DNA from 2 places in the Arthrobacter sp. Y3223151 genome. Region 1 is predicted to be linked to the other one. Evidence: riboswitches for the same ligand, from Rfam matches in the RefSeq annotation. Region 1 holds a riboswitch; the other holds the start of a gene.
What was found. Region 1 has a riboswitch for cyclic di-AMP ahead of AC5RUP_RS05240 (C40 family peptidase). Riboswitches for the same ligand answer to the same signal wherever they lie in the genome.

Region 1 (14,505 bases):
AGGTCCCACACCTCGCCGCAGGACGCCATCGCGATTGCGCGGCAGGCCTGCGCCCGCACCCTGGCGCTGCACCACCTGGTGCCGGGAACCACGCCGGACGCCGTCTGGCAGGCACACGGCAAAGACTTCAACGGCACGTTCCTGATCCCCGACGATCTGGACGTTATCTCCTTCTCTTCCAGCGACCCGGAATTCACCGGAGTCGCCGATCATGACGAAATGGCGGTTGCACCATGAGCAATGACACGACGACGGCGTCGGCCCCTGCCACGAACGACAGGCAACCCGGGGACCTGAAGGTCCCCAGCCTCAACACCCCGGAAATGCGGCGCATCCTGGCGTCAAGCTTCCTGGGCAGCGCCATCGAATTCTACGATTTCATCCTCTACGCCACCGCGGCGGCGCTGGTTTTCAACACGGTGTTCTTCGTGAACCTGGACCCCGCAGTGGGGATCTTCGCCTCGTTCGCCACACTGGCGGTCGGCTACATCGCACGGCCGCTCGGCGGGATCATCTTCGGCCACTTCGGTGACCGGCTGGGGCGCAAGGGCGTGCTGATCACCTCCATGGTGCTCATGGGCGTCGCCACCACCCTGATCGGCCTGCTGCCGACCACGGCGCAGATAGGCATGGCCGCTCCGCTGGCGCTGATCGTCCTGCGCATCGTCCAGGGCTTGGCCGTCGGGGGCGAGTGGGGCGGTGCCATGCTGATGGGCCTGGAACACGCTCCAAAGGAACGCCGCGGGTTCGCGGCCAGCTTCGCCAACATGGGAGGTCCCGCCGGCGCGGTGTTGGCCACCCTCGCGGTTTCGGCCGTGTCCGTACTGCCGGACGAGCAGTTCCTGACCTGGGGCTGGCGGCTGCCGTTCCTGATCAGCATCGTCCTGGTGGGCATCGGCCTGATCGTCCGCCTCAAGGTTGCCGAGTCCCCGCTGTTCCTGGCGCTGGAGGACAAGGCCGAGGAGAAAAAGATCCCGATTCTCGAGGTGCTGACGAAGTACCCGAAGAACGTGATCATGGGCACGCTGGTGGGGATGAGCTCCTACACCGTCCAGGGCCTGATGACCGTCTGGGCCATCTCCTACGTGGTGGACGAGGTCGGCCTGGACCGCACCAGCGTCCTGAACGTCAAAGCGTTGGGCGCGGCGCTGACCGTCGTCGCCATCTGGTTTGCGGCCCGGCACAGCGACAAGCTCGGCCGCCGGCCCGTCATGCTGATCGGCATCACCGCCGGCGCGGTACTGGCCTTCCCCATCATGTGGATGCTGGAGCTCGGGACCCTGTGGCTGTTCGCGATCGGGCTGTTCCTGGCCAACGGCGTCATCCAGGGCACGATCTTCGGCCCGTTCGGGGCGTTTACCGCAGAGCTGTTCCCAACCCGGATGCGCTACACCGGCGCCTCGCTGGTCTACCAGCTCTCCTCGACTCTGGGCGCAGGTTTCACGCCAATGATCGCCAGCGGCCTGGTGCTGGCGGCCGGCGGCGCGCTGTGGCTGGTGGCGACAGTCTGGGCCGGCGCGTTCGTCCTCGCGGGGCTGTGCATCCTGGCGATCAAGGAAGGAAAGGACCAGGACCTTACCGCGGAGAACATGTAGTTCCTCCAGCCATGCGTTTAACCGCGACGGCGGCCGTTGCCCGGGGCAGCGGCCGCCGTCGCGGTTAAGCATTGTCACGCCGTCGTGTGCCCGCCCCGGCACTTTGCTGGCCGCGTCGCCGAGGCGGGTCACGCCGTCGTGTGCCCGCCCGTCACCTTGCTCGCCGAAACTGACAGGGCTGGGTCACGCCGTCGTGTGCTCGTCCCATCCGCTCGCCGCCGCGCCGCCGACCTCGGCGCAGAAGTCCAGGAATGTCCGCAGCCTGAGGCTGGGCCGGGTGACGCTGGCGTAGGCCACACAGACGTCGCTGTGCCCGACCGGTCCGTCGATTTCCACCGTGGCCAGGGGAAGCCCGTCGTAGCTGTAATTGCCCGGCGGGCGCTGCACCAGCACGGTGTAGCCGAGGCCGCGCGCCACCATGCCCCGCACCGCCTCAAAACTTGACGAACGCCAGGCGATCTTCGGATCCAGCCCGGACAGCCGCAGATTGACCAGCTGGTTGTCGCGCACGGTGGGGATGTCCAGCGAGACAAAGTCCTCTTCGGCCAGCTCGGCCAGCCGGACGCTTTTCCGGGAAGCCAGCGGGTGGTCCGCGGCCAGCAGGACGTAGGGCCGGCCTTCCTTGACGGTGCGGGCCTGCACGCCGGGCAACAGGTGCCGAGTGTGCGTCAGCACCGCATCCAGGTAGCCCTCTTGCATCCGGTGCTGCAGCTCGGCGGCTTCGCCTTCCTCCATGGTCACGGTGAGGCGCGGATGCGGCTTGATGAACCGTTCGCTGATCACCGGAACCCAGAAGGCGGACAGGGTGCTGTAACAGCCGATGGCCAGCGGGCCGACCAACCCCTGCTGGCGCTCGATGATGCTGTTCTGCACGTCGTCGGCATGCCGGACCAGGCTCCGGACGTCGCGCAGGAACTGCTGCCCGACGCCGGTCAGGGCGATTCCGCGGGACCGGTGCCGGACCATCAGCTGCGCGCCGACGATCCGCTCCAGCTCTGTCAGCGCTTGGGACATGGCCGCCTGCGAGATGTGGCTGGCGGCCGCGGCGGCCGAGATTGAGCCATGATCGGCCACTGCGACAAAGTACTGCAGCTGTTTAATCGTGAAGTCCACCACTCTGCCAGCGTACAAGTTGGCCCGCACCGGCTGCGTAACCAGCAGATTGTTGCGCCCGATGTACCGTGTCGGGCGCTTTCCAGCGGCCGCGGAGAGCTTGCGTGCTCCCCAACGATGGATGGCTTTCAGGTTATGCACAGGTAAATTTCAGGGCTTGGACAGTTACCGAACCGTTATGTAATGTTTTCATCACGTCGGCGATCATGCGCCGATGTCCTCGGAGGGTATTGCCTAGCTCTGCCAGCCTTTCCGAGTTCGTTCGCTAGACATCTGGCAGAGGCGGGGGACCCACTTTCCGGGCCCCTCTTGGGGCTCTTGGGGTTAAGTCGTACGGAGTGCATACCGCGCTGCCGCACGGCCGGGTGACTCCCACCCGAACCCGACAGCTTACCTCGCAGGCATTGGGAGAGGTATCTTCTTGCTGCTCAAAAACAATCGCGCACGCCACCGTGCCACCCCGGTCCGCAACGCCACCGTGGCCGGTCTGTCCCAGGCTGTCTCGTCCCGCGCCGGAACCGTCGGCCGCGGCGCCGCCGTCGTCACCGCCGCCGGTGGCCTGATGCTGGGTGCCGGCCTGCCGGCCAATGCCGCCGCCGATGTCACGGTCCCGACCTACGGCGCTGCCAACGCGACGGACACCGTTGCCGCTCCGGCCAACGCCGGCTTCGAGGTGGAGCGCGCTTCCGTTACCAGCTCGGCTGTCGACGCCGGTGCCACCACGCACACCGTGGTCGCGGGCGACACCGTGGGCACGATCGCCGCCCAGTACGGCAAAAATGTGCAGGACGTGTTGGCCATCAACGGCCTGGGCGCGTACTCGATCATTTACCCGGGCGACCAGATCGTGCTGACCGGATCCGCGCAGGGCACCCAGTCCGGTGGCGGCCAGGCAGCGCAGGGTGGCGGCGGAGCCGCTACGACCCTGGCTGCGTCGACCGACGCCGCGACTGTCTCGCTGGCCAGCGCCGACATCAAGCCCGCCTCAACCGGCGGCAACCAGAGCATCGTGGACATCGCCATGTCGGCACAGGGAACGCCCTACGTCTGGGGCGGCACCTCCACGGCCGGCTGGGACTGCTCCGGCTTCACCCAGTGGGTCTACGCACAGGCTGGTGTCGACCTGCCCCGCCTCAGCCAGCACCAGGGCAGCGCCCTGACCCCGACCAGCAACCCGCAGCCGGGCGACCTGGTGGTGCAGAACGGCGGCGGCCACGTGGGCATCTACTTGGGCGGCGGCAAGATGATCAGCGCCCTGAACCCGAGCCAGGGCACCTTGGTGCACGACGTGAACGCCATGCCCGTTACCGGTTACTACACGATGTAACCACCCCAAAGACTCCTGGACCGGCTATTCCCCCAACGGCCGGTCCAGGATCACAGGGAAGCCTCGTCGGCCTTGCGCCGGCGGGGCTTCTCCTCTTTTAACGCGTGCGGGGATTCTCACTCCACTTCTACTATGGGCGGGAGTGCTCCTCTTGACGGGGACCGGGGCGGGAACCATTCGCGCGCGTACCCTCCCCCGCAGGTGGCGGTTCGCGCCCGGCGGCGAGCACCGGCGTCGTTGTTTATTCGAGGTTGACGGCCGGGAATAGGAGTCAAAGGGGGCAGGTTAAGCTACTACTCCGCCTGCGCCCGGCGTTTTTGGGCTGTTTCCGGCCGCCCGCAACAGCACGATTTCCACTCGAGGATCTTCCCGTGAATAAAGATATGTCGACGAACAGAGCCTCGGCACGGCCCGGACCTGCCCGCAGCGGGCTGACGTCTGATGAGTCGTGGCCGGAACCGCCGCGTGATTGGCATCCTGTTGGTCTCAGCGTTCGTGGTGATCCTGAACGAGACCATCATGTCCGTCGCGCTGACCGAACTGATGGGCGACCTGGACATCAGCGCCCGCGCGGCGCAGTGGCTGACCACGGCGTTCATGCTGACGATGGCGGTGGTCATCCCGGTGACCGGGTTCCTTCTGCAGCGTTTCACCACCCGTCAGGTCTTCACCGCGTCGATGGCGCTGTTCTCCGCGGGAACGCTGCTGGCCGCGCTGGCTCCCGGGTTCGAAGTGCTGCTGGTGGCCCGCGTGGTCCAGGCGTCGGGCACCGCGATCATGATGCCGCTGCTGATGACCACGCTGATGAACCTGGTGCCGGCCGAGGACCGCGGCAAGACGATGGGCAACGTCTCGATTGTCATATCGGTGGCGCCGGCCATCGGCCCGACCATCTCCGGCATCATCCTCAACACCTTGTCCTGGCGCTGGATGTTCTGGCTGGTGCTGCCGATCGCGCTGGCCATGCTGGCGGTCGGCAACCGGCGGATCCAGAACGTGACCGAGCCCCGGCCGGTGCCGCTGGACCTGCCGTCCGTGGCGCTCTCCGCCATCGGCTTCGGCGGCCTGATCTACGGCCTCAGCCAGGTCGGCGCCGGGCACGGAACAACGACGGCGGGTCCGGGCACGGGTGCCGCCATGTGGGTTGCGTTTGCGGCCGGCGGCGTGGGGCTGCTGGTATTCCTGCTGCGTCAGGTCAGGCTGCAGCGCTCCGACAGGGCGTTGCTGGACCTGCGGACCTTCCGCTCCGGCAACTTCTCCGTGTCCGTCGGGCTGATGGCTGTCAGCATGGCCGCGCTGTTCGGCACCATCATTCTGCTCCCTATATATATGCAGCAGGTTTTGGGGCTCGAGCCGCTGCAGGTCGGGTTGATGCTGCTGCCGGGCGGGCTGTTGATGGGCCTGCTGGCCCCGGCCGTCGGACGGCTCTATGACAAGTTCGGCCCGATGGTGCTGCTGGTGCCGGGGACGACGGTAGTCAGCGCCGTGCTCTGGTTTTTCTCCACGGTCGGCGAGGACACCGCCCCGCTGACGCTGCTGGCGGCGCACATCGTGCTCAGTGTGGGCCTGGCGCTGCTGTTCACGCCGTTGTTCTCCGCTGGTCTCGGGTCGGTGCGGAGGCAGCTGTACTCGCACGGGAGCGCCGTCATCGGCACGGTGCAGCAAGTGGCCGGCGCCGCGGGCACCGCCATGTTCGTCACCGTCATGTCCATGCAGGCGGCCGCCCTTTCCGCCGGAGGTGCGGCAACGACGACGGCGGTGGCAGGCGGTGTGCGGATGGCTTTCCTGACCGGCGCCCTCATCTCCATCGTGGCCGTGGCGGCGGCGTTCTTCATCCGGAAACCGGTGGAGGAGCCTGCCGACGAGCCGGCTTCAGTGGACGGCGCGCCGGTCGCCCGCTGACGGTGCTTCTGGAGCCCAGCTGCACTTATCCGGCCGAGCTCCTTCACGCCCCAGTCGGTCGAGGTCCGGTCGCTTGAGCCGGTCAACGTCGGACTGCACACATCGAGAACGCTTGACGCTCGATTCCCGTGCTTGAGCACTCATTCACTTCTTCTCCACAGCCAGCCCCGTGCGCGTGCTCATCCACATACCGACCCTTGGTTCTCCTACCCTGTTCGAGGGCTTCATAGGCTGTATTTATGGCGATTGAGGTGCTGGATGAGGCTCCGGGAGCAGGGCAGGATGATTCCGTCCTGCTGGCCCGGATCCGCGCCGAGGTCAGTGAACTGAATCATCGCCTTCGGCGCGACGGGCTGACCCGCAGTACCAAGTCGGTGGCCCGGACGGCGGCACAGGTTGAAGAGCTGGCCAACATTGTTGGTCAAACCCAGCTGATTCTGGCTGGCATCATCAAAGCGCAAAACATCGCCGCCGTTGGAGAAACGGACAAGCCGCATGACCCCGAGGAACCAAATCAACGTCTGCGCGGCGCCTACAAAACGAACGAAGACTATCTGCGGGCGAAGCTGGGCATTCCCCGGCAGGAGGCTGCACGACGCTTCCAGCTCGCCGAAGCCACCGAAGTCCGCCCGGCGCCCCAGGGTAAGCCTGTTGTGCCGCCCAGGCTGCCGGTGCTCGCCCGTGCAATGGACGAAGGAATGGTCTCCGGCCAAGCCGCAACTCTTATCCGGAAGGCTGTCGACGGGCTGCGTCGCACCGCCTGCCCGGAGCAGCTCCGCAAGATGGAAGAGGCACTGGTTCAGCATGCCTCCGATTACGACACCGACTCGCTCAGGCTGCTGATCCGGCATTGGGAAGGCGGCCTCAACCCAACCGGCGCCGACCTGGGGCCAGCCGAGCTCAAAGCACGTCAGGGCCTGTTCTATCGCGGGCGGCGCAATGGCCTGCACTGCTACGAAATCAACGCCACCGACGAGCAGAACGAGGTTCTTGCAACCGTCTACAACACCGCCACCAACCCTCGGTTGAGGGAAGGAACGGCCACGGCCGGGGCAGTAGGATTCAACACGGTCGACGCACCTGACACCGACTCCCAAATGAACGGCGCTTCCGAGAACGACGCCGACACAGACGCGGATGCTGAGGACAGCGGAGCGGACGTTTTAGTTGATGCGACGGTAGAGGACGGGCGTACCCGCCAGCAGAAGCAGCTCGACGGACTCATTGGTGCCTGCAAAATCGCTCTCACCACCGATCTTCTGCCAGCCGCTGGCGGACGCCGCCCGCAACTGCTGGTCACCATCGACTACCAGGACTTGGCCTCCGAAGTCGGACGTCCGGGAACCAGCATCTTCTCCGGGCCGCTGACCGCCAAGACAATCCGGCGGATAGCTTGCGATGCCGACATCATCCCGGTGATCCTCTCCGGTACGGGTGCGATTCTGGATGTCGGCCAGTCCCAGCGGTTATTTCCGAAGTACATGCGGCTGGCGATCATTGCCAGGGACGGAGGTTGCGCCTTCCCCGGCTGTACTGCGCCCGCTCCCTGGACCGAAGTGCATCACATCCAGTGGTTTGAAAAGGGTGGTTTGACCTCTGTCGACAATGGCGTCTTGCTCTGCGGGCACCACCACCATCTGCTGCATCAGGGCGATTGGCGGGTCGAGGTGAGCAAGGGCGTGCCTTGGTTCTTACCGCCGCTCAGCGTCGACCCGGCTCAAAAGCCTCTTCGCAACCACGTGTGGTTGAAAGCCGCGCGGCTGCCCGAACGCCAGCCGGAGCCGGCCGAGGCGGGCTCAGGCTCCGGTCCGCCCGGCGGCCCTTCACCGGGTGGAGGCGGCCCATTAGACTCTGACGCGGCGGTCCGCAGGGCGGCCGTGCGCCACTCCAATCCGTCGCAGGTCCCGATGCAGTCGGAACTCGATATCGGGGTGGACAGAGCCGCGGGAGCCACCGCGCACAGCAAAAGTTCCAGTCCATTTGACGGTTGGCCAGCCCAGCCTGACATGCCCCCGTTCTGATAACGGGCGTTGCCGCCGGGCGCAACTCCCTCGGTGACCCATAAGCTCTCCCATTCCGCGCAAGAGCGTTTGGGAGTGGTCAGTTGGTTGCCTGACTACCCAGCACCGTTGTTGTCGCAGGCTTGCTGCATGGAGGCCAGGGCGTCGGCCGGAATCTGGTCGCCGGACTCGGCGATCTGCGACATCGGCCCTGTGATCTCGGCGGGAACGCCGGCTGCGTCGGCGGCAGAAACCAGACCCCCGAGCATCTCCTTTTCCTTTGGACCGATGCTGCCGTCCTGAATCGGGGCACACACCTGCTTGACTGCTTCCCCGACCGCTGCGTTGGCCAAGTTGGACGCGGCTTGGTTCACAGCCTCGGAAGCAGAATTAGCGGCCTGGTCGACGGCGTCGGAGGCGGCCTGCTCGACCTGCGCACAGCCGGTGGCAAGCAGGGCGACGAGCGGCAGCATGAGCAAGGCGGAGTTTCGGCGAATCACCCTGCAACTTTACTATGCCGCGGTAGCGTTCCCGATAACGCGTCCGCGTCGCCGGGCCGTTCCCTAGCGGTCCGCCGTGGACTCGTCGGCCGCGCCGGGCCGTTCCCTAGCGGTCCGCCGTGAACTTGCCCGCGGCGATGAGCAGGAGACCTCCGGCTGCGGCGGCCACGGCGCCGGTCACCGTACTTGCAGCCACCGTTGCCACCCCCGCCGCCATGAGCCAGCGGCCCTGGCGGCGCCGCTTCTGAACCTGTGCCGGCGGAGGACTTTGCTGGCCGACGATAGGCAGCGAAAGCGTGATCACCGCGCCGGTGTCGCCCTGCGCAGCCGCGTCGGCTCCCTGCTGAAAGTTCAGCGTTCCGGCGGGCATCGACAGCGCCCGGGCTAACGCCGGATCTTCGGCGGCGAGATGCCGTTTAATTTGTGCGAATTCGCGTCGTTCTGCGTCAGAAAGTTGCATCGTTGGTGCCGGCCCGTTCTGTGATGGACGCGTGCACCTGCGTGTGGTTCTTCATGGGATTTTTCCGGTGGGTACTGCGTAGGGCCTTTTAGCACTATGAAAATCAAAGACCGCCGAACAGTCGGTTGCGAAGTGTTACGCCGACGTGTCACGGGGAATGAAAAAGGGCGGATTTCACCGGCAGAAGCCCTCATTCGATGGGGCAATCCTAGCGCCCGAAAATGGCCGATCTCGGCCGGCGAGAGATCGACAAAAACGCAGCAGCTCGGCCGATCTGTGGCTACGCCTCAGGGGCACACGGTAGCCAGGCCGCACTCCCGGGCCATCGGGCCGTCAAAGGTAGTCAGCCGGCGGGGCCGTGGCTACGCTGGCAGAGAGGCACAACCTCACGGAGGAATCCAGATGGGCTTTGACCAGTACCACGAACCCGCCGCAGAGCTCTCCGCCGAGACGCGGACCTTTGCGCGAATGTGCGCCAACCTGACAGAGGAGGCCGAGGCGATCGGCTGGTACGAACAACGGATGTCCCTGGAGAAGGACCCGGAATCGGTCGCCATCATGGAGGATTCCCTGGCGGAGGAGTTCAAACATTTCAGCATGGACCTCGAGTTTCTCCTGCGCAGGAAGCCTAAATGGCGCCAGATCGCCCGGGGCACGCTCTTTCAGGACGGCGACATTGTGGCCAACGGCGGGGCGGCCGAGGCAGCAACGGCTGCCGGCACGGACGAAACTGTAGTCCCCGCGCCCGGGCCGGTCGGCCAGCCTCCGTCGGGTGCGGTAACTCGTACGTACCCTCGCCGGAGGCGACCCGGTTCTGATTCGTCCCTGGGAATCGGCAGCCTCAAGGAGGACTTCTCATGACCATGGATCACCTGCTGCGCGAGCACGCCCCCATCTCCGACGGTGGGTGGGAGCTATTGGACCGGGAGGCCAAGGAGCGGCTCACCGTCGCGCTCGGGGCCCGCAAAATGGTGGATTTCGCTGGTCCGTTCGGCTGGGAGTATTCGGCGACAAATCTCGGCCGCACCGAAAGCATCACGGGTCCGGCCCTGGCCGACGGCGTGGCGACGCGACGGCGCGGGGTGCTGCCCCTGGTGGAGATGCGCGCACCGTTCAAGGTTTCCCGGCTGGAACTGCTTGACCACGACCGGGGTGCGGCCGATGTGGACCTCACGGACTTGGCCGAGGCGGCGATGCAGATTGCCATTGCGGAGAACGCGGCCGTATTCCATGGCTGGAGACAGGTGGGCATTGAGGGGGTCACGAGCGCCACCCCGCATTCGCCGGTTCCCCGCGTGAATGACTTCAATGACTACCCCAAGCGTATTGCCAAGGCCGTATCGGCGCTGCTCCAGGCCGGCATCGGAGGTCCGTTCGGCCTGGCGCTCGGGCCCGGACACTACACGGCCGTGGTGGAGGCGACCGAGCGCGGCGGCTACCTGCTGTCCGAGCATCTGCGCAAGTTGCTGGGCGGTCCGATTGTCTGGGCGCCGGGAGTCCGCGGGGCGATCGTCATGAGCCTGCGCGGCGGGGATTTCCTGTTCGAATCCGGCCAGGACCTCTCGGTGGGGTATGACCGGCACGACGAAGAGTTCGTGTACCTGTACATCGAGCAGTCCTTCAGTTTCCGGGTGGCCACGCCGGAAGCCGGGATCCATCTCACCGGCAGCGACGGCTAAGACGGCGAAATCGGAGGGCCGGGCCCGCAGCGGACCCAGGCAAAACCCGCGAAAACCAGATGAGCCGCACCAGCCGCCAGGCGGGCGCCGCGCAGCCAGCACAGCGACAAGCAGTGACCGAACAAGGCACAGTTGGGGCCGGGTTACGGCCGGGCCGCCAGCGCCGCCTGTGATGCCGGCCATTGGCCGCCGCTCGACTCCGTGCCTAGATTGGGATGGACCACACCGAAAGGAACCCCATGTCACGCATTGCCATTTTCGGAGGCCACGGCAAGGTCGCGCTGCACTTGTCCCGCATCCTCACCGCTCAGGGCCACGAAGTCAGCTCCATCATCCGCAATCCGGACCACGTCGCCGATGTCCGGGAAACCGGTGCGGTGCCGGTGATCGCCGACGTCGAGAAGACGACCACCGACGACCTGGCAGACCAGCTGCGCGGCCACGACGCCGTCGTCTGGTCGGCCGGCGCTGGCGGAGGCAATCCCGCCCGGACCTATGCGGTGGACCGGGACGCGGCCATCCGGTCGATGGACGCAGCCGTGGCGGCCGGGGTGCAGCGCTACATCATGGTGTCTTATCTGGGCGCCGGCAAGAACCACGGCGTGCCGGAGGACAACGCGTTCTTCCCCTACGCCGATGCCAAGGCCGCCGCGGACGACTACTTGAAGTCCACATCACTGGACTGGACAATCCTGGGGCCAAGCTCGTTGACGCTGCAGCCCGCGACCGGGAAGATCCAAGCCGGACCGGGTACTCCCGGCGGTGAAGTGAGCCGCGAAGACGTTGCAATGGTGGCGGCCGAAGTGCTGGCCGTTCCTGCCACGGCAGGCAAGGTGATCGAGTTCATCAACGGCGGCACGCCGATCCGCGAGGCCGTCCGAAGCGTGTGATTTAACCACAGAACCCCGCGCTGGTCCCAGCGCGGGGTTCGGAAGTTGGGGATTTAGCCTTCGCAGTCGCGGCAGTACTTCTCGCCGTTCTTTTCGCGGGCTACTTGGCTGCGGTGACGGACGAGGAAGCAGGAGCCACAGGTGAATTCGTCCTCACGGGGAGGAACAACCTGAACCACCAGTTCTTCACCGGAGAGGTCGGCACCGGGCAGATCGATGCCCTCGGCGGTGTCCGAGTCTTCGACGTCGATCAGCGCGGTCTTCGCACCACCGGAGCGCTGAGCCTGAAGGGCTTCGAGCGACTCATTATTGTTGTCGTCGTCCTTGTTGCGCGGTGCGTCGTAATCGGTTGCCATGCGGGTTTAAAACTCCTGAAGTTCTCGTTGTTTTGACCTATCTGCGAGCGCCCATCATAGCTGCTGTTCCACAGATTTCAACATCGGTCAACAACGTCTCACACACGGCGATAATTCCCGTGCAACGACGCGGTCCCTGCGGGCCCCACGGCGAATGACATTGCTGTGAGCAGGGCCACTCCGGAAGGCCGAGGGGACCGGGAATCCGTTACAGAACCGCCAGCGGGACGACAGCGGCGGCGGTCGCCACGGCAGCCGCCCAGCAAAGCAGGATGACCACCGCGAACCCGGCCAGCCAGAGCGCGGCCGGGACACCGGTCCGGCGCGCCATGATGAAGGCGTCGGAATTGGCCAGCTGGTGCCGGCGCCGGGTGTGCACGCTCACCAGATTCAGCCAGTCCCGCACGGCCCCCACCAGAAGCCCAACGCCGATGGCGAGCGTCAGGTGCCCGAGCCACTCCACCGGCGCGAACCACACCAGCAGCTGAGCGCCTACCGCCAACCCCACGGCGATGACGACGCCCTCGAGGTTCCGGATGAACAGGAGCGTGGCCAGCAGCAGCAGCGCGCTGACGGACAGGGCGGCACCGGACCAGCCGCCGAAGGCGGCCCACACCAGCGCTGCCCCGACCAGCGCGGGCACCGGGTATCCCCAGAAACCGGTCCAGGCCGCTGCTGCCCGGCCCGCCCCGCGACTGATCATGGCGCCGGATTGGTCGAACCGCAAATGGATTCCGCGCACCAGCCGCCCCGTGGCCAGCGCCGCGAACGCGTGTCCAAGCTCATGGACCGCTGTGACGAACAACCCGAAATACCGCCAACTTGCTCGGGGCACCGACAAGAGCAGCGCCGCGGCCAAGATGGCCGCCAGTTCCGGCACTCCGGCTTGGAGTGGTTCACCGCGCATGAAGCCGGCGGCGATCCTGGCCCACCATTCGGCGGCGAATTGCTGCAGCATGTTCCTCGTTTCATCCGTGACTAGGCGATATAACTAGACCACACTGCCCACTGCCCACCACCGGAAAGCCCCATGGACAAGCTGGATTTCAAGAAGGACCAAAAGGAGCTGTACGCCCCGGGCAAGGATTTCCAGCTGGTTACCGTACCGCCCATGCAGTTCCTGCAGGCGGACGGGCACGGCGATCCGAACACGGCAGCCGCGTACGGGCAGGCGGTCGAGGCCTTGTACGCAGTGTCCTACACGCTGAAGTTCGCCAGCAAGAAGCAACTCGGGCGCGACTATGTCGTCGGTCCGCTGGAAGGCCTCTGGTGGGCGGAGGACATGACCGCCTTCACCCGGCGGGCCAAGGACGAGTGGTCGTGGACGATGATGATCCGCCAGCCTGACTGGCTGGAGCCGGAACACATCGAAGACGCGATGCGGCACGCGGCAACCACAAAGGATCTTCCCGCGGTGGGATCGCTCCGGCACGGTTCGCTGGACGAGGGGCTAAGCGTCCAGGTCATGCACGTGGGTGCATACGACGACGAAGGGCCGGTCCTGGCCCGCCTGAGGGATGAATTCCTACCGGCCAACGAGTTGGAACCGAACGGGCACCACCACGAGATCTATCTCGGCGACCCGCGCAAGACCGAACCGGCCAAGCTCAAGACAATCCTGCGCCAACCGGTCCGCCGCGCCTGAGCTTAAGGGGGCAGGCTCTCTGGCGTCCTGGGTTCGGGACGGCCAGCCCGTGCGGGCCAGCCGGGTTATGGGGTCCTGCCCGCCTCGGACGGTCAGCCAAGACCCGAAAGTTGACACTTCAACCTATTTGCTGTCAATATTTGATTGAAGCGTCAAGTTATTGATGCTTATCGCTCGTTCCAGACGGCCGATCCTCTGACCATTGAAACGGTGAAAACATCATGACTAATTCCGCTTTGACCACCACTGCACGCACAGTTCTTCGCGTCGTCCTAGGCTTCCTCTTCGTCGCCCACGGCTGGCAGAAGTTCAACGAATGGACCATCGCCGGCACCCAGGCCGCCTTCGGCCAGATGGGCATCCCGGCCGCCAATGTCGCCGCACCGATCGTGGCCGGCCTGGAGCTCGCCGGCGGCATCGCCCTGATCCTCGGCCTGCTGACGCGGCTGGTGGCGGCCCTGTTGACGCTGGACATGCTCGGCGCCCTGGTGCTCGTCCACGCTCCCGCCGGCGTCTTCGTGGACGGCGGCGGCTACGAACTGGTGCTGCTGCTCGGCGCCGCAGCGCTGGCGCTGGCACTGGTTGGCCCCGGCCGGATCTCCGTGGACCGCGCCGTCTTCGGCAAGACCAAGCTGGCCCCCCTGGCCTAAGTTCTGAGGCGGCCCGGCCGGACCCCGCCGGGCAGCCCCCGGAACAGGAGGTAACCGCAACGGGCAACCGCCCGAACGGGCAACTCCGGATCGAGCGGGCGCCCGAACAACGGGCGGACACCGAAACGGGCAGGCGCATCCGAAAGGCTGCACCTGCCCGTTTTGCTGTCCCCGGCCGCAGCCGTTCGCGCACGCGCCGCAGACGCCGGCGCAGTGTACGGAGGCGAGCAGCGGCGGCGGGGTCGTTGCCGGAACACGTCCAGCCGCGTGGCGCATGCGCACGGCGACTGAATGCCTTCAGCACGTCCATGCCGCGGGTATCGTCAGGCGGCCCTCAGCATGGCCGGCGGCCCACCTTGAGCGCCCTTCTCCAGGCCCCCGCCCGCAT
Region 2 (14,505 bases), 100 kb from region 1:
GCGCCGCTGGGCGGTTGATTACCAGCGGCTGGAGGAGGTCCGCGAAGAGGCCTTCATGCAGCTGTACCGAAACGGCGGCCTGCGCTGAGGCCGGCGGCCGGTCCGGACCGGCCTACGGCGGCAGCTCCGGACCGGCCTACGGCTGCAGCACGTCGTTGGCGTCCTTGATGGTGTAGGCGTAGCCCTGCTCGGCCAGGAAGCGCTGGCGTTTGGCCGCGAAGTCCTGGTCCAGTGTGTCCCGCGCCACCACCGTGTAGAACCGGGCAGCCCGGCCGTCCGACTTCGGGCGCAGGAGCCGGCCCAGGCGCTGGGCTTCTTCCTGCCGCGAGCCGAACGAGCCGGACACCTGGATGGCCACGGTGGCTTCGGGCAGGTCGATGGAGAAGTTGGCGACCTTAGAGACGACCAGCGTCTGCAGTTCGCCGCGGCGGAACGCGTCAAATAGCCGCTGCCGTTCCTTCACCGAGGTCTCGCCCTTGATCACGGGCGCGTCCAGGTGTGCGGCAATCTCGTCCAGTTGGTCGATGTACTGTCCGATCACCAGCAGCTGCTCGCCCCGGTGCGCCCGCACCAGGGCATCGACCACCGGGGTCTTGGTCGGGGATGTTGCGCACAGCCGGTACTTGTCGCCGTCGTCGGCCATGGCGTAGGCCACCCGCTCGTCCCGCGGCAGGTCCACCCGCACTTCGACGCAGTCCGCGGGGGCGATGTAGCCCTGCGCCTCGATGTCCTTCCACGGCGCGTCGTAGCGCTTCGGGCCGATCAGCGAGAACACCTCGCCCTCGCGGCCGTCCTCGCGCACCAGCGTCGCGGTCAGCCCCAGCCGCCGCCGCGCCTGCAGGTCAGCGGTCATCCGGAACATCGGGGCCGGGAGCAGGTGCACCTCGTCGTAGATGATCAGACCCCAGTCGTTGGCATTCAGGAGCTCCAGGTGCGGGTACAGCCCGCCGCGGCGCATGGTCAGCACCTGGTAGGTGGCGATGGTGACCGGCCGGACCTCCTTGACCGAGCCGGAGTATTCGCCCACCTCCTCGGCGGTCAGGGAGGTCCGGCGGACCAGTTCGTCCTTCCACTGCCGCGCGGAGACGGTGTTGGTCACCAGCACCAGGGTGGTGGTGGAGCTGGTGGCCATCGCGGCCGCGCCGACCAGCGTCTTGCCGGCCCCGCAGGGCAGGACGACGACGCCGGAACCGCCAGCCCAGAAATTCTCCACGGCCAGGCGCTGGTACGGCCGCAACTGCCAGCCCCCGGGTTCCGCGGATTCGGCCAGCGCGATCGGATGCGGCGTGCCGTCGACGTAGCCGGCCAGGTCCTCCGCGGGCCAGCCCAGCTTGAGCAGCAGTTGCTTGAGCTGGCCGCGCTGGGAGGAGTGCACCACGGTGGTCTCGGCATCGATCCGCGGACCCAGCAGCGGCTGGATCTTCTTGGCGTGGATGACCTCTTCGAGCACCGGGTAGTCGGTGGTGCGCAGCACGAGGCCATGCTGCGGGTCCTTCTCCAGCCGCAGCCGCCCGTACCGGGACATGGTGTCCTCGATGTCCACGAGCAACGCGTGCGGCACCGGGAAGCGGGAGTAGTTCAGCAGCGTGTCCAGCACCTGTTCGGCGTCCAGCCCGGCGGCGCGGGCGTTCCACAGTCCCAGCGGAGTGATCCGGTAGGAATGCATGTGCTCCGGTGCGCGCTCCAGTTCGGCGAACGCGGCGATGGCGTGCCGGGCCTCGGTGGCCTGTTCGTGGTCCACTTCCAGCAGGATGGTCTTGTCGCTTTGCACGATCAGGGGTCCGTTGGCCATTCAGCTGCCCTCCACTAGTTCAATGTCCATCACGCGGTGGATGGAGACGGTGCGCTCGCTGTCACGGTCGGGGTCGAAGACGCGCACCCGCCCGCCGCTGACGGACAGCGGGAGCATCACCTGGCGCCGGTGGTTGCCGTCCGGGTCCACGATGCCGATCCGCACCTTCTGTTTCAACCGGACCGCGGTGCGCAGCGTTTCCAGCGCCAGCAACGGCCCGGCCTCGGCGGCCGGGCGGGCGGGAACGCCGCTGCTCCGCAGCATCGCCAGCTGGGCATCGGTGTCTTCGGCGCTGAGTTCCCAGGGGTTCGTCCTGACCGGGAACGACGACGGCGCGCGGCCGGCCTGCGCCGCCGCGGCACCATCGGCCGGGGTGCTGTCAGCGGAAGTGCTGCCGCCGCCGGTGCCTGCCCTGCCGCCGCCGGTGCCGGCCCCGCCGCCCAGGGCCACGCCGTCGTCGGCCTCCGGAGCCGGCGCATAACCGAGCTGGCGCAGGGAGGCGAGTAGGTCGCGGGAACTGGCCCGCGACACCAGCACCGTAGGGGCCAGCCGGCGCAGGCCCAGGCGGGCCGTGCGCGGGTCGGCGAGGAGGTCCGTCAGGGCATCTTCGTCGTCGCTGCGCAGGAAACCCGCGGCCGATCCCACCCGCAGCGCACCGTGCCGGGAGGCGGTGTCCTCCACCAGGTACTCCAGCGGCTGCGGCACGCCGGTGGCCGAATGCCGGGTCAGGAAGCCGAGGATCCCGGCCGCATCCCGGCCGGCGTCCAGGGCGCGCCGGATGCTGTCGGCCGAGAACCGGTAGATGGCCGCCGGGCCCTGGCCTTCCGCGTTCGACAGCAGGGACAGCTCGGCGGCGATATCCGGGGCCAGATACCCGGGAGCAACGGCCGTCAGGTCCGCCTGCAGCATGAATTGGTCCAGCGGTGCCGGCAGCTGCTCCGCCAGCAGCGCGGCGGCGTCGGCCAGCCGGTCCTGCGCTGTGGCCCGCCCCAGATCGGTCAGCGCACCGGAGCCGGTGAGACCCAGCCGCGCGGCCTCGGTCAGGATGCCCGGAACCAGGCGCTTGAACCGGCGCTGCTGCCGGGGCCGTCGCCAGACGAGGTAGGCGGTAATCGCTTCCGGCGTGGGCGCCGGCGTGCTGTCGGCCAGTCCGCCCTGCTCCGCTGTGCCGTGCCCCGCTTGGCCGCCGGCGGAATCGGCCGCACCGCAGAGTTCGTCCAGTGCCTCGAGCACGTGGCGCCGGACTGCCGGTGCGTCGGGCCGCGATGCCTCGGCTGCCAGCGCATTGATGGCGGTGTCCGACGGGGTCCGCCCGCCCACCAATGACGGCGCCCGGTCCAGCTGTAGCCAGGACGCGACCAGCAGCTGCCATTGGTCCCGGCGCTCGAGGGAGCCGAACGCGGCACCCGCAGGGACCACCCAGCGGGAGGTGTCTACGTCCAGGACGACCAGGCCGGCGGCGGCGGACAGCTCCAGCAGCCAGCTGGTCATTCCCGGTTCGATCCGCAACGCCTCGGCCAGCCGCCGGACTTCGCGGACACCCACGCCGCCGGCCCGCAGCGTGGCCACCGGGCCCCGGCGTATCTGTTCCAACAGTTCGGCCACCAGGCGCAGCGTCTCGGCCGCGGCGGAGAAGGCCGCGTTGTCACGCAGCGAATTCCGGACCTGCCGGGCTGCAACCTCCGGCGGCCGCGTGTGCCAAGGGTCAGCCACGGCGCCGCCGCGCACCGCCAGGCCCACTGGCCGGGGGAGTTCCACGTGCGATGCGTCGATGGGCACCAGCAGCGCGTGGGAGGCCAGCCAGTCGATGGGCGAGGTAGTGTCTCGCGGGCCGGTATCGGCGAGCGGGTGCGGCAGCGCCCCGAGCGGGGAGCGGCGGAACTTCCCGAGCAGCTCCTCCGTATGCTCCGGTGCCTGGGCCATCAGTGCCGGCCAGGTCCGCGGGTCGGCGAGCCAGCTCTCGAGGGCGGCGGCTGCCCGGACGCCGGGGGACGGGGCGCCGGAGCCTTCGTCCGGGTCCGGCTCGGCAACGTCGGCGGGGAGGGCATGACCGGCCTCCCGCAGCAGCCGCGCCGTCCGGATCATATGGTCGGCGGCCGCGGGGCTGGCTGAGGCCAGGGCTGCGTAGCTGCGGCCGAGGCCTGACGGGTACGGTCCGAGTGCTTCGGCCAGGCTCGCCACCGGTAGGTAAGCCGGGGAAGGAGGGGCGGCACCGCCGTCGTCGTGGGAGGGCGGTTCGGCGAGCAGCAGCAGGGCGAGTCCATGCAGCCGCGCCAGGCAGGAGCCCAGTTCGTGAAGCCACGCGGTGCCGTCGGGCGGCAGGAGCAACGGCCGCAGGGAGCGGGCGTCGGCGGCGCGTCCGGCATCCACGTCGGTGCTGAGCACTACCGCTTCGAGTACGTCCAGCTCGGGCCGGGACAGCTGTTCCAGCACCCGCTGCAGGCTGATCCGCGTGCACGCGCGCGCAGCCAGTGCAGAAAAGTCCGGCACGGCCGGCAGGCAGAGATCCGGACGGGCGCCGAACAGCTGCCGCAGCTCGGCGTCGCTGCGGGCGGCCAACTGGCCGGCCAGGGCGCGGATGGAGGACACCGGATTAACGTTACCCCGCGCCGCTGCGGCCCAGCGGTGTAGGGACGGGGTGGTCTTGCGGCCTACGGTGCCCGGCCGCGAAGGTCTTGGCGGCCGGGAGCGGCGGGGACCAGCCCGTCGTGGGGCAGGGGTGGCTACGCCGCTAGCTGCGTCGGCGGCGGCGGACGCTGCCGGCCACCAGCAGCACCATCAGCACGAAGGCGATGGGAAAGCAGAACCAAGTCAGTCCCAGAAAGCCGGCCCACACCTCGGTTCCGGCCATGGCGCCGGCCAAAATCACGCCCAGGCTGCCCAAACCGGCCAACAGCGCGACGACGGCGGCAAGGACCAGCACTCGGTGCAAAACACCGGACTCGGCGGGGCGGGACGCATTGTGGGCGGGGACGGTTGCGGGCATGACACCAGATTACAGCCGCCATTCCGGAGCCTCATTCCCGGCGCTCACGCCACGAGCGGAAAGCGGCGGGCAACGGGCTCGGCGGTCAGCGGAACGCGATAACCTAGAGACAGACTTTCCCCGATTCGGCGCGGTCGCGTGTGCGACCGCTGTGCTACCGGCGGGGCCCATGGTAAGAACGCAGCAGCGTGCGGTACCGCTGCATCATGAAGCAGAACGAGGTAAGCAAAGTGCCCATCGGCAAAGTCAAGTGGTTTGACACGGATAAAGGGTTTGGATTCCTGGCCAGCGAGGACGGACAGGAAGTGTTCCTGCACGCCTCGGCGCTGCCGGCCGGCGTCAAAGACGTCAAGCCAGGCACCCGGATGGAATTCGGCATAGCCGATGGCCGGCGCGGCCCCTCCGCGCTCTCGGCGCGCATCCTCGACGCCGCTCCCTCGGTGGTCCGGGCGACGCGGAAGCCGGCCGAGGACATGGCCGTGATCACCGAAGACCTGATCAAGCTGCTGGACGAAATCTCCAACGGCCTGCGCAGGGGCCGCTACCCGGAGCGCTCCCACGCGTCGAAGGTTGCCGCGGTGCTCCGCCGCGTAGCCGACGACCTGGACGCGTAGAGCGGCCTCGATGACTGAAAACATGACCGACGCCGGCGCTGAAACGGTTGACGCGGGGCAAGCCGTCGCCGACGAGCCGCAGGCCGAGGCGGCGCCCCGGCGTCGTCCCGCCAGACGCGCTCCCAAATTGGACCCTGTGTTGGCCGCCGCGGTGGACCGTGCGCGTGACGGCGTGCTGGAGATCGCGCCGTCCGAGCAGATCGGCGCACACGTCGGCACCTTTGCCGACGGCGACCGTCTGGTCACCCACCGGTTCGAGGCCCAATTGGCGGGCTACGCGGGCTGGCAGTGGTTCGCCACGCTGGCCCGGGTGCCGCGGGGCAAGGAAGCAACTGTTTGCGAAGTGGGCCTGCTTCCCTCCGAGAAGTCGCTGCTGGCCCCCGAGTGGGTGCCCTGGGCCGATCGGGTTCGGCCCGAAGAAGCCGCGGCTGCGGCGGAAGCAGAAGCGGCGGAACGCTCCGAGGCCGCTGCTGCAAACGATGGGGCAGAGAAGGCGGAACGCTCCGAGCCTGCTGCCGCGAACGAAGTAGCGGAGGCGGCGGAACGCTCCGAGCCTGCTGCCGCCGACGATGCGACGGCGACGGATCGCACCGAGGAAGCCGCGGACGGCGCCGAGGCAGCTGCTGGCGATGATGTGGCAGCGACGGATCGGACCGAGGCAGACGATTCCGATGTAGCCGCGGACGGCGTGCCCGCAGCCGAGGACCTGCGCCCGGTCACGGAGGACGTAACCGACGGCTACGGCGCCGAGGCCTCCGACGGCACCGCGACCGAGGCCTCCGACGTCACCGGCGCCGAGGCCTCCGACGTCACCGCGACCGAGGCCTTCGACGTCACCGCGACCGAGGACGGCGCCGAAACTACGTCCTGACGCGACCCATCGACGAGGCAGGTATGCAGCCGGAAAGGGCGGTAAAGCGTGTTTCGTTCACTGAGGTTGTTCAACTACCGGATCTGGTTCATTGGGGCCTTGGTCTCCAATATCGGCACATGGATGCAGCGCACGGCGCAGGACTGGCTGGTCTACGACATCCTGACCGAGCAGGACGCCGCTGCCATGGGCATCGTCATGGCTCTGCAGATGGGGCCACAACTGGTCCTGGCCCCCTGGGCCGGGCTGGTTGCCGACCGCTTTGACCGGCAAAAGCTGCTGATGGCCACCCAGATTTCGATGGCCGTGCTGGGCTTGGCGTTGGGATTGATGGTGATCGCCGACGTCGCCCAGTTGTGGCACGTCTACGCCTTTGCCCTGGCACTCGGCATGGTGACAGCGGTGGATGCGCCGGCACGGCAGACGTTCGTCTCGGACGTGGTGCGCGACGATTACCTGCCCAACGCGGTGGCGCTGAACAGCACGTCCTTCAACCTGGCCAGGATGGTCGGGCCGGCCATTGCCGGTGTGCTCACCGTCGCCATCGGTCCCGGACCGGTATTTTTGATCAACACCGCCACCTTCGCGGCAATGATCGCGGCGCTGCTCGCCATCCGACGGCAGGAGCTTCACCTGCGGGAGAAGGCCGCCAAGGGACGCGGGCAGATCCTCGAAGGCTTCCGGTATGTGAAGCAGCGGCCCGACCTGGTGGTCGTGCTCGCTGCCATCTTTATCATCGGTACCTTCGGCCTGAACTTTTCCGTCTTTGTCGCCTCCATGGCGCGCACGGAGTTCGGCGGGCATGCCGGCGATTTCGGTTTGCTCTCCTCGGTCATGGCCGCGGGTTCGGTCACCGGTTCGCTGCTTAGCGCACGGCGGGACCGCCCCCGGCTGCGCTATATCTTCGGCGCGTCGGTGGCCTTCGGCATCGCCTGCACGGTGGCAGGGTTGGCCCCCACGGTTTGGCTGTTCGGGCTGGCGCTCGTGCCGGTCGGCGCTGCCGCCATCACGATCATGACCAGCGCCAATGCGTATGTGCAGACCACGACCGCTCCCATGATGCGCGGGCGCGTCATGTCTTTGTACATGGCCATCCTGATGGGTGGGACCCCGATCGGTGCGCCTCTGGTCGGTTTGGTGGCCAACAGCTTTGGCCCGCGCTGGGGGCTGGGGGTGGCCGCGCTGTCCGGCGTGGCCGCAGCCGCGATCGGGATCGTGTGGGCCTGGCGTGCCCACCACATGCGTCTGCGCTTCGACCGCTCTGCGGCCCGGAAACTAACCATCACCTACGGCGTGCCGGACCGGCGCGGCTAAGAGATTCCGAGACCGCAGGCGCCCCACGCACCCCGCATTCTCTGCTGAGGTTACGGCATTCTCCGCAGGCGCCCCGACATCTTCTGCTCGTGCCGCGGGAAGCTCAGAATGGGGGTGGCGCGTTGGGGTCGGTGTTGTCGTCGGGCAGTTCGATGCCGCCCAGCGATCGTTTTGGTGGTGCTTGGTCACCGCGGTCGCTGATGTCGCAGGCGGCGGCGTCTCCCGCGGCGGGTGCGGCGCCGTCGGTGTCTCTGGCTGCATCTGCGGCGCCGCGGGCGTTGTCTCCGGCTGCATCTGGGGCGCCGTCGGTGTTCTCTTCGTTTTCTCCGTTGGCTGGCGCTTCCGTGTCCTTTGGACGGGGCAGGAGGGTGTCCCAGCCCTCGTCCGGGTGGGTGGTCTTGCGGTGGCCGGTGCGCGTGGTCCATGTGATCTGACCGTGTGGGCCGGCCTCGGCTTGGATGTGCCCGGCGGTCTTCGACGCGTGGTGGGCGCTGCACAGGCACTGCAGGTTTTCCGGCAGGGTTGGCCCGCCGTCGTCCCACCCTTGGATGTGGTCGATTTCGCAGTATCTGGCGGCGCGGCGGCAGCCGGGGAAGCGGCAGTGCCGGTCCCGGACCCGGACCAGGCGTTTGAGCCATTCGGGCGGAGTCCGCAGTTTCCGGGCGGCCGCGATTGCCTGGCCGTGGTCGTCGGTGAGCACCGGCAACCAGGACTTGGCCAGCTGCGCCAGTTCCCGTCCCATGCCTGCCGGGATCCGGCCGTGCCCGGCCAAGTCCCCGGGCTCCTCGCTCAATCCCAGCAGCGTGGCCAGGGGCACCGTGACCAGCATCCCCGGCCCCGCACCACCACAGTTACCGCCGCTGGGTGTGGCCTGGGCGCCCCCATCGCCCGCGGTCGTCGGCTCTGGAACGACAGTCCCGTCCCCGGACACGCCTCCAACGAAGCGGCCGCTGCCGCTGCCGGCGGTTACCGGTGCCACGGCCGGCGCCGCCGGTACGGTGTCGTTCGCCGTCGTAGTATCCGCCGCGGCGGCCGGGCAGGTGCGGCCGGCCAGTATGAGGTCAGAGAACACGTCGGCGCGGAGTTGGGGCAGGGCCCTGGCCTCGTCCGGGCCTTGGAGGGAGCTAGCTGTGGCTTGGATCCGGTCGAAGACCAGGTGCGCCTTGTCCGCGCTGGTCCGGATCCACAGTTCGGCCATCCCGTCGTCCTGGTCGGTCAGTTGCACGTCGCGGGACTCGTTCGCCCGCCGGTGCCGTTGGGCCAGGGATTCCGGGTGTAGCCGGTCCCGCATCCGCCGGGCCCGGGACCGGACGGTATCCAGTGTGACGTCCCCGGCGCCGGGCAGCACCGCGGCCTCGAAATCCTGCAGGCATTCGGCCGGCAGGTCCGCGCAGCCGCGGGCCAGCGCCTTCGCGCGCGACAAGTCCAGGTCGCTGCGGCCCATCGCCTCGAGAGTGCCCGGCAGGTGCGTGCAGATCTGCCGGGCGTCGGCCAGCATGGCCCGCGCCGCGGCGTCACCGGTGCACAGATGCGCCGAGATCTCCTGGCGCGCGAAGCGGGAAAAGCCTTCCGGGTCGCGGTCCCCGCCCATCCCGGGACGCAGCCGGGCGAAGCGGTCCAACGCCTTGACCCGGCAGGACTGCACCCACGCCTCCACCCGCGCCGCAGCCAAAAGATAATCCATGGTCTGCACGTCATCCAGTTCCGTCGGCTCCACCACCGCCAACAAACCGGCCAGCACGGCAGGCACCCCCACCCCGCCCTCGGGCACCACAGGCTCACCGCCCGCGTCCTCCGGCACTACGGGCAGGCCTACCCCGCTGGCCGAGCTGGGATCAGATGTATCAGGGTCAGCGGCAGCCGGAAAGAGCCCGGCGCGATCAGGCCCGATGCCATACCGCCGGAGCAGCGCTTCTGCCACCACGTGCTGCAGCAGCGCTTCCAGCAGGGAACTGTCCGGACGCGAGGGCACCCCAAGGTCCATCACCAGTCCCTGTCCCGGAACCGGGAATCGAAGCTCGTCGCCCTCGCCCTCCATATCCACACGCTATCTGCTGCATCGGACAGTCTAGGGGCGAGCATTCAGGCTCGCTGGACGGCGGGACGACGCTGGTGGGACGCAACGCTGCCGGCACCATCGTGCACAGGCGAGCTGCTGACGCACGCCAATGAGGCACGCCGCTGACGCAGACTGCCGACGCAGACTGCTGACGCAGACTGCTGACGCACGTCGCTGACGCTCACCCCTGGCGCAACGCCCTAGGCAACGCTGCCAACGCATAAGGTCCCGCCGCCGCGAACGGAAGCCGGACCTTTGCGAAGCGGCGCGACGCCGGGGGGACGTCGGGGAGTCAGCCCTGCAGCCGGTCCACCACGTAGTCGATGCAGGCCAGCAGTGCGCTGACGTCCTCCGGCTCCACGGCGACAAAGGTGGCGATGCGCAGCTGGTTGCGGCCGAGCTTGCGGTACGGCTCAACGTCCACCACTCCGTTAGCGCGCAGCACCTTGGCGACCGCTGCGGCGTCAACCGAGTCGTCGAAGTCCACCGTCGCAATGACGTTGGAGCGGTGCTCCGGGTTCGCCACATACGGGGTCGCCACGGCGGAAGCCTCCGCCCACTGGTACACCCGTCCTGCCGAATCGGCGGTGCGGCCGGAAGCGAAGTCCAGGCCGCCGTTGCCGTTCAGCCACTCGATCTGGGCGTTGAGCGTGACCAAGGTTGCCAGCGCGGGCGTGTTGTAGGTCTGGTTCTTCAGCGAGTTGTCGATGGCCGTTTCCAGATTGAGGAAGTCGGGAATCCACCGGTCGGTGGCACCGATCCGGGCGGCCCGTTCCAGCGCCGCGGGGGAGAAGACGCCCAGCCACAGGCCGCCGTCGGACGCGAAGTTTTTCTGGGGCGCGAAGTAGTAGACGTCGCTCTGCGTGACGTCGACGTCGAGCCCGCCCGCTGCGGAGGTGGCGTCGATGAGGACCAAGGCTCCGTCGTCGGCACCATCCACACGCTGCACCGGAGCGGCCACGCCGGTGGAGGTTTCGTTCTGCGCCCACGCATAGACATCCACGCCGGCCTCTGCCCGCGGCTCCGGCCGGGAGCCGAATTCCGAAGTGATGATGCTGGACTCGGCCAGGAACGGAGCCTTGTTGGTGGCCGCGGCGAACTTGGAACTGAACTCCCCGAAGGACAGGTGCTGGGCCTTCTGCTCTACCAGTCCGAAGGACGCAACGTCCCAAAACGCCGTCGAGCCGCCAACGCCGAGGATGACCTCGTAGCCCTGCGGCGCCTTGAAGAACTCCTTGAGCCCTTCGCGGACGCTGCCCACGAGATTCTTCACCGGTGCCTGACGGTGCGACGTGCCCAGGAGGTTCTTGCCGGCGGCGACCAGGGCGTCGACCTGTTCCGGGCGCACCTTGGACGGGCCGGCGCCAAAACGCCCGTCCTTCGGCAGCAGGTCGGCGGGAATGCTGATGGACTGGGTATCGCTCATGAATACCTTTCCTGGCGTGGTGGCAATGATCTCGATGGCGGTTCGCCGTTGAACGCCCGTCTCATTCTGCCTCAACGCAAAGGGCTGCCGTTAGTTGAAGCTGGCATTGTTGCGTTGGCCGCTCGGCGCGTCAGCCCGCGGCGTAGCTGCCGGTCCGGTAAGGAAAACAGGCTAGGCTGGGGAGGGGAAAACACCCTCATGCAAGCTGCTGGAGCAGCCTTTTCACCGCGCCGAGGAGCAAGAAGCCATTGACTGATCTCATCGACACTACCGAGATGTACCTGCGCACTATCCTCGAGCTCGAAGAAGAGAACATCGTCGCGCTGCGCGCCAGGATCGCCGAGCGGCTGCGGCACTCGGGCCCGACCGTGTCGCAGACGATCGGGCGGATGGAACGGGACGGACTCGTAGTCGTCACCGGCGACAGGCATCTGGAACTGACCGAGCTGGGCCGTCGAAAAGCAACCGAAGTGATGCGCAAGCACCGGCTGGCCGAGCGGTTGCTCTCCGACGTCATCGGACTGGACTGGGCCTACGTGCATGACGAGGCCTGCCGCTGGGAGCACGTGATGAGCGAGCGGGTCGAGCAGCGGCTCTACGAACTGCTGGGCAGGCCGACGGTTTCGCCGTACGGCAATCCCATCCCGGGCCTGGAAGCGCTCGGGGGCCAGCCGGCCGAAGTGTTCACCACCGGCGTGCTCAATCTGGCACAGGCCATGGGCAGCTACACGTCCGACAAAGAGGTGAGCATCGTCAGGCTGGCGGAGCCCATCCAGGTGGAACCGGAACTATTGCTCCAGCTGGAAGAGGGCGGGCTGAAGCCCGGCGCAAGCCTTCAGTTGGAGACCGCCGGCGAGTACATTTCCGTGCGCGTGCCGGGGATCGAAGGGGCCTTGGAACTGCCTCCGGAAGTTGCCGCGCACATCTTTGTATCAATGCGATGAAACGTTGACCCTTGAAAACACGCACCCCGGATAACGGATTTATTACTTTCGCGGAGTTTTACGTATAGTTGACCCGGGCATCGAGACATCGATTCCCACACCCTTCGCAAGCCGAACCCTGTCGGCGGAGGCGTGTATCCGTGAGACAGGGGCGGAGGACCCACCAAGCGGCAGTTTGTTCGCTGCCTTGGGGTGAAGCCGCAGCGGGCAAAGCCCCGGTGAATCGTTCCACCGGCGCTCTGTGCGGTGTGGCCGAGTTTTCTCTTGACTCGAATCCGACAGCTAACTTCGCAGGCGCTTTGGGAGAGGTAAAAGAATTTTGGCAGGACACAAAGCCTCGGGACGGCGCCGTTCAACCGCCCCGGCCGAACACTCACGCCCACGTGCCGCAACAGCCGGCCGACGCCGCGCCCAGCCGGCACCCTCGCCGGTAGCAGCAGCCGCACGCGACGTCGGGCATAAGACAGCGATCGTTGCAGCCGCCTCCGGGATGGCCCTGACCGTGATGCTGCCGACGACGGCCGGCGCCACTGCCGACGCCCCGCAGGATGCCCCGGCCGCCAGCAGCATCTCCGCCGCCACCGAAGCCCGGCTGACGTTTGAGCGTGCCGGACTGACCAGCAAGTTCGACCCGGACACGAAGCTGAAGCAGGTCATGGTCGCCTCGGGCAGCAATGCCCAGGTGGTCAGCAGCGAAGGCTCCCTCTCGCAGCCGATGGACGAGCTGACCATGACCTCGCCGTTCGGCTACCGCGTCAGTCCCATCACCGGCTACGCCGGGGAGCTGCATACCGGCCAGGACTACGGAGCAGCCTGCGGCACCCCGGTCCACGCAGCGGCCGGCGGGACCGTCGTCGAGGCGGGCTTCCAGGTCGGCGGCGGCGGCAACCGGATCGTGGTGGACCACGGCAACGGCCTGAAGACCACCTACAACCACCTGAGCACCATTGACACCTCGGTCGGTGCGACCGTGCAGCGCGGGGAGATGGTGGGCCAAAGCGGCACCACCGGCGCGTCAACCGGCTGCCATCTCCACTTCGAAGTAATGGTCAACGACAAGCTGGTGGACCCCACCGGCTGGCTGTGATGAACACGCCGTAACCGGAACGTGACACATCCCGCAAACTGTTATAAGGTTTCACCCGTGCCAGTCGTCAACAGGCTGGCACCTTCGGGCGGAATGCCGAACTCTGCCGTCGCCCGAAGTTCGTTCGCACCGAATCGCATGGCAGAGGCGGGGGAACCACTTCCCGGACATCGCACGGTGTCCTTGGGGTAAAGCCGAGCAGGCCCGGGCCACCAGCCCGCAAGCCGGCCGGCCGGATGAACTCCCATCCGAACCCGACAGCTCACTTCGCAGGCATTTGGGAGAGGTACAGACCGTGTCCAAGAGCATTACTGCGGGCCGCCATCGTGCGACCCCCGTCCGCACGAGCCCGCTTGAGACGATTTCCAAGGCTGTGTCCGCGAATGCGGGAACCATGGGACGTCAGGGTGCCGTGATCGCCGCCGCTACCGGCCTGGTTCTGACCGGTACCATCCCGGCCCAGGCCGTCAACGCTGACCGAGGGGTCGAGGCCCCGGCCCGCGTGCAGGTGGAAGCCGTGCAGGCCTCCGCAGCCGTGAAGCTGACCTTCGAACGCGCGGGGATCACCTCCACTCCCGCACCGGAGCCGGTTGTCCAGGCCGTCTCCAACGAAATCAACCCCACGACCGGCAACGACGCCGGGTCGAACGAAACCAAGACCGTCAAGAAGGCCGGCGAGGCTGCCGCCAGCGGAGCCGCAGGCGCCATCGTCGCGGCCGCCTACGGACAGATCGGTGTCGCCCAGGACTGCACGGCCCTGGTCGAGAACGCCCTGCGCGCGGCAGGCTTCGCGGTGGGCGACCTGGCCCCGGCGCAGTTCTTTGCCTACGGCACGCAGGTGGCCACCCCGCAGCCCGGCGACATCATCTACTACGCCAACGGCGGCGCCGGCGTGGCCCACGTGGCCATCTACGTCGGCAACGGCCAGGCGGTCCACGGTGGGTGGGCGGGCTACAGCACTGTCCTGGGCAGCGCCTACATCGGCTCCGGCCCGGTCTTCATCCGTCCTGCAGGCTAAACCCTTCCTGTCACGGTTTTCTCGCGGCGCGTCCTTCGGGGCGCGCTGCGGGCGTTAAAACCCGGTGCGCGGAAGATCTGCGCGGAAACGGCGCGGGGACGGCGCGGGGACGACGGCGCGCAACGACGGCGCGGCGCCACACGCGGAAGGCCTGCGCGGAAACGGCGCCTGGAGCTTGGGCGAGGCCCCGAGACGCAAGCGGCACGCTTCGTACCAACGCCGTCCCGGAACCGTCCGGAAGGAGGGCTCCGAGGGCCTGTCGTAATCAAAACATCACCGCGCCGTGATCAGAATGTGACAATGCGTGATTGATCGTATACGCTCTAACGCGTGCCAGTTGCCAAACGGCTGGGACCTCCGGGTGGATTGCCGAGCTCTGCCACCGTCCGGAGTC

Region 2: linked by a shared signal. The riboswitch ahead of AC5RUP_RS05700 (M23 family metallopeptidase) and the one ahead of AC5RUP_RS05240 (C40 family peptidase) in region 1 are both predicted to bind cyclic di-AMP.

What each region holds. Positions count from the first base shown of each region.
Region 1 is NZ_JBNHGI010000002.1:310,377-324,881, forward strand. It holds gene AC5RUP_RS05225 (MBL fold metallo-hydrolase) at 1-237, shown strand, start outside; gene AC5RUP_RS05230 (MFS transporter) at 234-1,595, shown strand; gene AC5RUP_RS05235 (LysR substrate-binding domain-containing protein) at 1,779-2,711, opposite strand; cyclic di-AMP (ydaO/yuaA leader) riboswitch at 2,962-3,126, shown strand; gene AC5RUP_RS05240 (C40 family peptidase) at 3,130-4,035, shown strand; gene AC5RUP_RS05245 (MDR family MFS transporter) at 4,501-5,937, shown strand; gene AC5RUP_RS05250 (HNH endonuclease signature motif containing protein) at 6,177-7,958, shown strand; gene AC5RUP_RS05255 (hypothetical protein) at 8,054-8,437, opposite strand; gene AC5RUP_RS05260 (DUF3040 domain-containing protein) at 8,544-8,897, opposite strand; gene AC5RUP_RS05265 (ferritin family protein) at 9,300-9,758, shown strand; gene AC5RUP_RS05270 (family 1 encapsulin nanocompartment shell protein) at 9,755-10,576, shown strand; gene AC5RUP_RS05275 (SDR family oxidoreductase) at 10,816-11,466, shown strand; gene AC5RUP_RS05280 (DUF4193 domain-containing protein) at 11,520-11,822, opposite strand; gene AC5RUP_RS05285 (M50 family metallopeptidase) at 12,031-12,780, opposite strand; gene AC5RUP_RS05290 (GyrI-like domain-containing protein) at 12,853-13,467, shown strand; gene AC5RUP_RS05295 (DoxX family protein) at 13,689-14,117, shown strand; gene AC5RUP_RS05300 (helix-turn-helix domain-containing protein) at 14,441-14,505, opposite strand, start outside.
Region 2 is NZ_JBNHGI010000002.1:411,996-426,500, reverse strand. It holds gene AC5RUP_RS05750 (hypothetical protein) at 1-88, shown strand, start outside; gene AC5RUP_RS05745 (DNA repair helicase XPB) at 137-1,792, opposite strand; gene AC5RUP_RS05740 (helicase-associated domain-containing protein) at 1,793-4,381, opposite strand; gene AC5RUP_RS05735 (hypothetical protein) at 4,524-4,778, opposite strand; gene AC5RUP_RS05730 (cold-shock protein) at 5,009-5,392, shown strand; gene AC5RUP_RS05725 (DUF3027 domain-containing protein) at 5,403-6,263, shown strand; gene AC5RUP_RS05720 (MFS transporter) at 6,312-7,577, shown strand; gene AC5RUP_RS05715 (HNH endonuclease signature motif containing protein) at 7,681-9,615, opposite strand; gene serC (phosphoserine transaminase) at 9,929-11,062, opposite strand; gene AC5RUP_RS05705 (iron-dependent transcriptional repressor DtxR) at 11,311-12,006, shown strand; cyclic di-AMP (ydaO/yuaA leader) riboswitch at 12,106-12,319, shown strand; gene AC5RUP_RS05700 (M23 family metallopeptidase) at 12,497-13,093, shown strand; cyclic di-AMP (ydaO/yuaA leader) riboswitch at 13,211-13,384, shown strand; gene AC5RUP_RS05695 (NlpC/P60 family protein) at 13,401-14,111, shown strand.